Regions from separate parts of the Diaphorobacter nitroreducens genome, predicted to be linked through region 3. Evidence: predicted binding sites of a transcription regulator. Region 3 holds the regulator's gene; each other region holds the start of a gene.
The links. Region 3 encodes FNR, which switches genes on or off when oxygen is low (the NO sensors DNR and NnrR bind a similar motif). Its sites were predicted from a motif close to TTGATNNNNATCAA; they were not measured.
Positions count from the first base shown of each region.

Region 1: the regulator FNR is predicted to act here: its motif matches at 1,259-1,272, upstream of cobA (uroporphyrinogen-III C-methyltransferase).
Region 2: the regulator FNR is predicted to act here: its motif matches at 2,177-2,190, upstream of BA022_RS13980 (hemerythrin domain-containing protein).

Region 1 covers NZ_CP016278.1:1,214,883-1,218,143, reverse strand. Annotated here, with positions in the region: gene BA022_RS05675 (nitrite reductase) at 1-1,126, opposite strand, end outside; gene cobA (uroporphyrinogen-III C-methyltransferase) at 1,337-2,161, shown strand; gene rng (ribonuclease G) at 2,238-3,261, shown strand, end outside.
Region 2 covers NZ_CP016278.1:2,971,647-2,974,907, forward strand. Annotated here, with positions in the region: gene BA022_RS13970 (MarC family protein) at 1-475, shown strand, start outside; gene BA022_RS13975 (GGDEF domain-containing protein) at 479-1,411, opposite strand; gene BA022_RS13980 (hemerythrin domain-containing protein) at 1,601-2,107, opposite strand; gene BA022_RS13985 (hypothetical protein) at 2,256-2,834, opposite strand; gene BA022_RS13990 (CsbD family protein) at 2,911-3,126, opposite strand.
Region 3 covers NZ_CP016278.1:2,131,774-2,135,034, reverse strand. Annotated here, with positions in the region: gene ccoG (cytochrome c oxidase accessory protein CcoG) at 1-808, shown strand, start outside; gene BA022_RS10000 (FixH family protein) at 870-1,148, shown strand; gene BA022_RS09995 (hypothetical protein) at 1,225-1,512, shown strand; gene fnr (fumarate/nitrate reduction transcriptional regulator Fnr) at 1,554-2,297, opposite strand; gene hemN (oxygen-independent coproporphyrinogen III oxidase) at 2,469-3,261, shown strand, end outside.

The DNA of each region.
Region 1 (3,261 bases), 920 kb from region 3:
TGTTGCTGTTGTTGGCAGCCACCATGAAGTAGCGCTTGGATGCATCCCAGCCACCGTCATGCAGGAAGGGGGCCGAGCCGATCTCGGTGGTCTTCAGCGCATTCAGGTTGGAGTAGTCCACCATCATCGTCTTGCCGGTTTCCTTCACGTTCACCAGGAACTCGGGCTTGTAGTGCGATGCCACGATGGAAGCCACGCGCGGTTCGGGGTGGTATTCCTGCGTGCCGACGACCATGCCGCGGGTGGACACGATCTTCAGGGGCTCCAGGGTGTTGCCGTCCATGATGGTGTACTGGGGAGGCCAGTATGCACCGGCGATCGCCAGCTTGTCCTCATAGCCCTTGAACTTGGAGGTGTCCACCGAGCGTGCTTCCAGGCCCACGCGGATTTCAGCCACGTTGTCAGGCTTTTCCATCCACAGGTCGATCATGTTGATCTTGGCATCGCGGCCGATCACGAACAGATAACGCCCCGAAGCCGACATGCGCGAGATGTGCACTGCGTAGCCGGTCTTGACGATGTTGATGATCTGCTTGGTGTCGCCGTCAATCAGCGCCACTTCGCCCGTGTCGCGCAGTGTGGTGGAGAAGATGTTGTCCAAGTTGTACTTGTTCATCTTCTTCTTGGGACGCTGGTCTGGCGGCACGATGACCTTCCAGGTGTTCTTGGCGTCGGCCAGACTCCACTCGGGCGGTGTGGGAGGGTCCTGCTGAATGTAGCGGGCCATCAGGTCCACGGTCGCCTCGTCGAATTCGCCGGACGTCTGCCAGTTGGGCATGCCGGCAGGCGAGCCGTAGGCGATGAAGACCTTGAGGTAGTCCGTGCCCTTGGGCAGGGTCACGTCCGGTGTGAGCGGCTTGCCCGTGGCGCCCTTGCGCAGCACGCCGTGGCAGCCCGCGCAACGCTCGAAGTAAATCTGGCGTGCGCGGTCGAACTCGGCCTGCGTCATCTTGGGTGCCTTGGGGTTCGTGCTCTGGTACATGGGCACTTCCGCCAGCGGCGATCCGCCTGCCTGGTAGTTTTTCTCGGCCTCCGAGACTGGCTTGGCGTCCTGCGCCATAGCGGTGGCAGACACCAGGGTGGCGGCCGCTAATGCGACCAGCCTGGCGATCCTCTTTGCTGTCATTGTGGGTCCTCTGCGTCACGGATCAGCGCTTGGGTGGGCCCTGGCGGCTGCCACGGCCACTCTCGCGAGGTCGCTGTCCATCCCCTCTTCATGCGAGTGGGAGCATCGTCGCAGCGGGTGTTGCCGCTGTCCTTGAACTGGTTCAAGGACGCAAACGGTGCAGCCTTTGAACAATGGAGCCACCCCATGATCCGCAAAGGAGAGGCCCATATGAGCTTCATTGAAGATGCGCGCTGGTTCACCGTGGCACCCGCAGCAGGAGAGTCCGGACAGCCCCCGAAGCCTGGACACGTGACGCTGGTGGGCGCAGGCCCGGGCGACCCTGAGTTGCTCACGCTGCGCGCCGTCAAGGCCCTGCGCGGCGCGCGCCTGGTGCTCTACGACCACCTGGTCGGCAAGGAGGTGCTGCGCTATGTGGCTGACGATGCCGACCTGATCTATGTGGGCAAGCAGTCCTCGCACCACACGCTGCCGCAGGAATCGATCATCGACCTCATGGTGCGCCTGGCGCGCAGCGGGCGCAGCCTGGTGCGTCTGAAAGGCGGCGATGGCTTCATCTTCGGCCGTGGCGGCGAAGAGGTGCAGGCGCTGGCCGAGGCCGGTATCGCGTTCGACGTGGTGCCGGGCATCACGGCCGCGCAGGGTGCGGGCGCCTGCGCCGGCATCCCGCTCACGCACCGTGACCACTCTGCGACCCTGGTGTTTGCCACCGGCCACCTGCGCGGCGACAACGAAGTGGCGCTGGACTGGGAGGCGCTGGCGCGCCCGCGCCAGACCGTGGTGATCTACATGGGAATGGGCACGCTGCCGATCATCTGCCGCGAACTGGTGCGCCACGGCCTGCCGGACAGCACGCCCGCAGCGCTGGTGGAGCAAGCCTCGCTGCCCGGGCAGCGCTGCATCACCGGCACGCTGCAGGACCTGCCCGCGCTGGCGCAGCAGCACCGCGTGCGTCCGCCGGCGCTCATCATCGTGGGCGACGTGGTGGCGCTGCAGCCGCAACTCATGCAGGGCATGCTGGCGACGATGGTGTGACGGGCGCCGGCCGCCGGTAGGGCGGCGGGCAGCGCTGGTTCTGAGGCATCATGGGCGCCTCATCTGGCAAAAGCCCATGCAACAAGACATCCTCATCAACTGGTCGCCGCAGGAAACGCGCGTGGCCGTGGTCGAAAACGGCGCCGTGCAGGAGCTGCACGTGGAGCGCACGCTGGAGCGGGGCCTGGTCGGCAACGTGTACCTGGGCAAGGTCTCGCGCGTGCTGCCGGGCATGCAATCGGCCTTCATCGACATCGGGCTGGAGCGTGCGGCCTTTCTGCACGTGGCGGACGTGTGGCACCGCCAGGAAGGCGGCGAGGCGCCGATGTTCGCGCGCAAGAACGAACCGCCCGTGCCCATCGAGAAGCAGGTCTTCGAGGGCCAGGCGCTCATGGTGCAGGTCATCAAGGATCCCATCGGCAGCAAGGGCGCACGCCTGTCCACGCAGATCAGCATCGCCGGGCGGCTGCTGGTCTTCCTGCCGCAGGACGACCATGTGGGCGTGTCGCAGAAGATTCCCCAGGCCGAGCGCGACGCCTTGCGCACGCGGTTGCAGAAGCTGGTGGATGACCAGGCATCGGGCAACGGCGGCGGCTTCATTTTGCGCACCAATGGTGAGGACGCCAGCGACGAAGAGCTGGCCGAAGACATCGCCTACCTGCGCAAGACCTGGGCAGGCATCCGGCAGGCAGCGCTGACGCATCCGCCCACCTCACTGCTGTACCAGGACCTGAGCCTGCTGCAGCGTGTGCTGCGCGACCTGGCGGGCGAGCAAACGCAGAGCATCCGCATCGATTCGCGCGAGCAGTTCGTGGCACTGAAGGCGTTCGGCAATGAATTCATGCCTGCGGCCGCCGCCAAGCTGCAGCTGTACAAGGGCGAGCGCCCCATCTTCGATCTGTATTCCATCGACGAGGAGATCGCCCTGGCGCTGGGCCGGCGCGTGCAGCTCAAGTCGGGCGGCTACCTCATCGTGGACCAGACCGAGGCGCTGACCACCATCGACGTGAACACCGGCGGCTACGTGGGCGCGCGCAACTTCGACGACACCATCTTCAAGACCAACCTGGAGGCCGCGGGCGCCATCGCGCGGCAACTGC
Region 2 (3,261 bases), 840 kb from region 3:
CGGCCTGCAGATCCTGGACTTCTTCAACATCTCGCTGCAGAGCTTCCAGGTGGGCGGGGGCATGCTGCTGCTGATCAGCGCCATGAACATGCTCAATGCGCAGCCGGCCGAGGCCAAGCCGCACACCCACGAGCTGGAGCAGGGCGCCGAAAAGGCGGCCGCGGGCAGCAGCATCGCCGTGGTGCCGCTGACCATCCCGCTGCTCACGGGGCCGGCGGCCATGTCCACCGTGGTGATCTACGCCGACCGCGCGCAGAGCATCTGGCAGCACCTGGCGCTGGTGGGCTACGGCGTGGTGGTGGGCGCGGCCACGGCGCTGTGCTTTGCACTGGCCGAGCCCATCGAGCGCGTGCTCGGCAAGACGGGCATCAACGTGATGACGCGGCTCATGGGGCTGATCCTCGCGGCGCTGGCCGTGGAGGTGATGGCCGACGGGCTGAGCAAGCTGTTCCCGGTGCTGGCCGCGCGTTCATAGCGGTCAGGCCGTGGCCTCGATGCGGTTGCGCCCCGCGTGCTTGGCACGGTAAAGGCAGCGGTCCACCGTTTCCAGGAACCGCTTGGAGTCATCCTGCGTGCCGGGCAGGGCCGTGCCCATGCCCACGCTCACCGTGAGCTGCTGGCCCAGGGGCGAAGCCGCATGGACGATACCGGCGTGGGCCACCTCCTGCATGCAGCGCTGCGCCACCGCGCGCGCGGATGGTGCGTCCGCCCCGGGCAGTAGCAGCACGAACTCCTCGCCCCCGTAGCGCGCCAGGCAGTCGCGCGGGCGGTGGGCGGCCTGCTGCAGCGCGCGGGCCACGCGCCGCAGGCACTCGTCGCCCTCCACGTGGCCGTACTGGTCGTTGTAGCTCTTGAAGAAATCCACATCGAACATCAGCAGCGACAGCGGCTCGCCGGTGCGCTGCGCCTCCTGCCATTCGCGCTCGTACACCGCGTCGAACTTGCGGCGGTTGTTCACGCCCGTGAGCCCGTCGCGGAATGACAGTTCCTGCAGCTCCTGCTGCAGTTGCAGCAGCTGGTGCTCGTTCTGCTTGCGCTCGGTGATGTCGAACATGAAGCCCACGAGCGACACCACATTGCCCTGCAAGTCGCGCACCACATGCACCACGTCGCGGATCCACACGTAATCCCCGCCTGTGGTGAGCGCGCGGTAGTCCGCCTCGTGGTCCACGCCCGACTGGGACTGCGAAATGCAGAAGTTGACCACCCGGTCCCGGTCGTCGGGGTGCATGCGGTCGGCCCAATCCTGCACGGTGCGCCAGCTGGTGGGCGCCCAGCCCAGCAGGTCCTCGATCTGCGGCCCGATGTAGGCAAAGGTCGCCGTGGCCCAGTCGATCTTCCACGGAATGGCGCGCGTGGATTCGAGCAGGGTGCGATAGAGCGCGCTTTCGGATGGTTCATGCGGCGTCATGGGGGCTCCGGCTGGCCGTGAAAACGCAGCAAGCTTAGCAGGGCGACGCGACAGCAACCGTGGCGGGTGCGGGGGATGCCACGCCGCGCCACTCCGGCACAACCCGTCGCCAAGCGCCAAGCGCCACGCGCACCCGGCGCGGCGCCGCTCCGCCCCAGTTTTGCAGTTCTGCTGCAGCCGGCCGATCGTTCAGGCCGCAGCGGCGGGCTGGACGGGTGTGTCGTCACCCGAAGAGCAGGCCCCACCGCAGCCGTGGATCAGATCGTCGGGCAGCGCGCCCGGCGTCTGCACGCTGCCCGTGGCGGGGTCGAAGCCCACGCGGCGCAGGTGCTGGGCGAGGGACGCGTCCATGGCGTCCGTATGCTGGGGGAACCACACGGCCAGCTCTGCAGCCATCTCGCGCAGGACATGCAGCTCGCCCTGGCGCGCGCGGTCGGTGCCCTCGCGCATGATCTTGAGCACCACCTGGTGCTGCGTGCTGTGGCAGTTGCCCGCGGCAAAGCGGGTGGCCTGCATCCAGCGGTCCTCCTGGGCGAAGTGGGCGTCGGTGTGCGCCACCAGGTCTTCCCAGGCACCGATGAGCGCCACGTCATCGGCACTCTCCACGGCCTGCAGCAGTGCCACGAATTCCTGGTGCGTGTGGTCCATCTGCGGCAGATCCAGTGCGAGTTCCTCGGACCATTGCAATGCGGCCATGGGCGGTCTTTCCTTCCTGTGCGGCGTTGTGAAGCGGCGCGAGCTTAAGAAAAACCGCCACCGGCGGTATTGACACATGTCATGTCGGCGCCGCTGGTGGGGGACAAAAAAAGCCCCGCCAGAGGCGGGGCTGCACATGTTTGCCGGTTTATTGGCCGTGGGTGCGCTTGGCATCGGCCACGCACTTGTCCTTGGCGTCACCGCTCATGGTGTCGCAGCGCTCCTTGGCGGCCTTGTAGTTGGCTTCGCGCTGGGCCTCTGCGGCGTCCTTCTTGGCCTCTGCGACATCGGCGCGCTTCTCGGCGGTGGAGTCGGCGGGCTTGGCCTGCGCGCGCTGCACCTTGGCATTTTCCTTGGCGGCCACATGGGCGGCCTTGGCGTCCTTCACGCAAATGTCCTTGGCGTCGCCCTTCTGGTCGTCGCATTTTTCCTTGGCCACCTCATAGTCAGCGTCGGCACGGGCCTCGTTCACGTTGTAGGTGGCCTTGTCGCTGGGCTTGTACTGGGCTTCCAACTCGGCCTTGGCCACCTTCTCGCGGCCCTTGGCCTCCTTCATGCAGACGTCCTTGGCGTTGCCCTGCAGGGTGTCGCACTGCGCCTTGGCGGCCTTGTAGTCAGCGCCGATGCGGTCCTTGCCGGCGTTGTATTCCTCCTTGGTCATGGCCATGCCCGAAGTGGCCATCAGGGCAGCGGCCGCCAGGGCCAGCAGATTGCGTGCGTTTTTCATGGAATGTCCTCCAGATGAATGTGATGGAAATTGGATCCCGCAGGGCGCGCGAGTCGTGCCCCTGCGGCGCGTTGCGTCAGTCGTAGCGGAAGTCGGGGTTGCGCTGTTCCCAACCCTTGAGCTGTTCCTCGGCTGCGTCCCGGGCCAGCCCGTGGCGCTCCTGCAGCTTGCCCAGCAGCTGGTCGCGCTTGCCGGCGATGACGTCCAGGTCGTCGTCGGTCAGCTTGCCCCATTGCTCCTTCACTTTGCCCTTGAACTGCTTCCAGTTGCCTTCAATGCGGTCTTCGTTCATACGTCACTCTCCTGTAGCGGTTGTTGAGGGATCGCCTGCCTGGCCCCTGTACGGCGCCGGGCATTGCGAGGCGATGAATGGACTCTAGGCAGGTGCCCGGCGGCAGCGCGTCGGTGCGCGCACGCAAGCCGCGTC
Region 3 (3,261 bases):
GTTGGCCACGTACGGTAACGCAGGATTCCTGCGCGAGCAGGTATGCAAATACATGTGCCCTTATGCGCGTTTCCAAAGCGCAATGTTCGACAGGGACACGCTGGTCGTCTCTTACGATCCTGAGCGCGGCGAGCCTCGCGGGCCCCGTAACAAGACGGTAGACCACAAAGCTGCGGGACTGGGTGACTGCATCGATTGCACGCTGTGTGTCCAGGTCTGCCCAACGGGTATCGATATTCGCAACGGACTGCAATATGAATGCATTGGTTGCGGTCTCTGCGTGGACGCTTGCAATACCGTGATGGACAAGATGAAGTATCCGCGCGGGCTTATTCGCTTCTCAACGCAGAACGGCGTCAAGAACCACTGGACCCAATCGCAAATGCTCAAACGCGTGCTGCGACCCCGTGTGTTGTTCTATTCAGCGGTGCTGGTGGTGTTGTGCATCGGCATGCTGGCCAGCTTGGTGGTACGCACCCCGTTGAAGGTGGACATCGTGCGCGACCGCGCTGCGCTCTCGCGCATCGTGGCGGGAGGCAAGCTGGAAAATATCTACCGGCTGCAGATCATGAACGCCACGGAGGGGGCGCAGCGCTACACCATCAGCGCCCACGGTATGGAAGGGCTGGAAGTGGCGTCCGAGACCGCAATTGACATTGGACCGGCGGAATCCCGATGGGTGGTTGTCCGTCTTCAAATTCCGTATGGCTCAGCATCTCCTGGATCGCATACGGTGTATTTCGATATTCAAGCGCAGGGTGATAAAGCCCAAGTGGCAGAGAAATCCGTATTCCTCGTACCCCGCTGAAGGCGGTCGTGGAATACAAATGAACAAGCTGTGCTCATAAATGAGCGAGGAGTTAATATAAATGTTGAGTAATTCCCCCATGAAACTGGACGACGACGGAAAGCCTTGGTGGACGTTTGGCCATGTCTGGCTTGTCATCGCGGGGCCGGTGATTGTCATCATTGCGGGCTTCGTGACCCTCTGGCTGGCCGTGAGCAAACCCGACCCCGTCATCGCGGAAGACTATTACCAACGGGGCTTGAACATCAACGAGACCCTGAAGGAGTCTGGGGGCGACATGACGCCTGCCATGAAGGGGCGCAACCATGCAGCTACTCCGCTGGAGGATCAACCGCGCTGACCGGCAGGGCGAGTCCTCTTTGCATGCCGGAGAACAGATGCTAGGCTGTCAACTACACTTGCTAGGAGATGGGCGAATGTGGATGCAACGATTGATGTGGATCGCGTGGCCGGCCTTTTTGATGGCGGGCGTCATGGAAATGGTAGTGTTCGCCTTCGTGGATCCAGAAGCGCTGCAGTGGTTTGATCAACCCCTGCATCTCTCGCGCGAAGGTGTGTATACCATCGCCTTCTTCACGTTCTGGTTCGTACTCATGGCTTCCAGCGCATTGACGACGCTGTTGTCACTCTCGCCCTTTGAGTTGAATCGCTGCCCCGTGCCCAAAGGGGCGCGGCCGGCTGATTGCGCCAAATACGTTTCCTGATCTTTCCGCCGATCAGTTATGAATGAACAAAAAACCGAGGCTTAATGGCAGGCTTGCTGGCTGTTGACAATGCGCTTCAGCGCATCGGTATCGACGATGCGCACATGGCGCTGTTTTACTTCCACAATACCTTCTTCCACGAACTTGGAAAACGTGCGGCTGACGGTTTCCAGTTTCAATCCCAGGTAGCTGCCGATCTCTTCGCGTGTCATGCGCAGCACCAATTCGGATTGTGAGAAACCCCGAGCATGCAAGCGTTGTACGAGATTCAACAGGAATGCGGCAAGGCGTTCCTCGGCACGCATACTCCCCAGCAACAGCATGACCCCATGCTCACGAACAATCTCGCGGCTCATGATCTTGTGCACATGGTGCTGTAGTGCCGTTACTTCGCGCGACAACTCTTCAATACGGTCGAAGGGCATGACGCATACTTCGGCGTCTTCAAGCGCCACCGCATCGCAAGTGTGGCGGTCGCTCACGATGCCATCCAGGCCGATGATCTCGCCCGCCATTTGAAAACCCGTCACTTGATCGCGACCGTCTTCGGTGGCGACACAGGTCTTGAAGAATCCGGTGCGGATGGCAAAAAGGGATGTGAAGGGTTCACCGTTCCGGAAAAGCGTGCCGCCACGCTTGATCTTGCGTCGTACAGCAACAATGTCATCGATGCGCTTGAGTTGCTGGTCGTCCAGACCCACGGGCATGCACAGCTCACGCAGATTGCAGTTTGAGCAGGCAACTTTGATGGTCTGGAGATTCGTATGCATGGGAACCCTGTTCATGGCTTGAGCTTACCTCTGAACGGCTGGGAGACATGGAATGCCGTAGGCCGTTGGACGACTTTGAGCCGAAGTCAAATTGTCGCCACAAGGACCTTATGGGCGCTTGATCAACGTCAAGGACTCATGGGGGACTCTACGGCACAGTGATATGAAAGTGCAAGGAATCCCGTCATGACCGTTGTTACAACAGAGCTCCTGCGTCGCTTTGACGTCCCAGGGCCGCGCTACACCTCTTATCCGACTGCTGATCGTTTTGTCGAGGCTTTTGGCGAGCGGGAATACATCCTTGCGCTGCAGCAGCGTCGCGTGGGTTCGGTAGCCAAGGCGATGCCTTTGTCGCTTTATGTCCACATCCCGTTTTGTGAATCGCTGTGCTATTACTGCGCGTGTAACAAGATCATTACCCGGCATCCAGAGCGGGCAGAGGTCTACTTGCGTTACCTCAGCCGTGAGATCGACCTGCATACGGCGCACTGCGGTGTGGGTCAGCATGTGAGCCAGCTGCATTTCGGCGGAGGCACGCCTACTTTTCTGACGGATGACGGTTTGCGCGAACTGATGGGCATGCTGAGGCGCAGTTTCGTCCTCGTTCCGGGGGGGGAGTACTCCATAGAAGTGGACCCCCGGACCGTGGATGAAGCGCGGCTGGGATTGTTGGCGGAGCTGGGTTTCAATCGCCTGAGCTTTGGCGTGCAGGATTTCGACCCTGAAGTACAAAAGGCCGTGCACCGCATTCAGCCTGCCGAAAAGGTGTTCGCGTTGGTCGATGCGGCTCGGAAGCTCGGGTTTGAATCGGTGAACGTGGATTTGATCTACGGGCTGCCGCGACAGACACCGGAGTCGTTTGATCGCACCTTGGAGCAGGTAGCCGAGCTGCGGCCAGACCGGATCGCGCTGTATGCGTACGCTCACTTGCCAGAACGCTTCAAGTCGCAGCGACGCATCATCACGGCCGAGTTGCCCA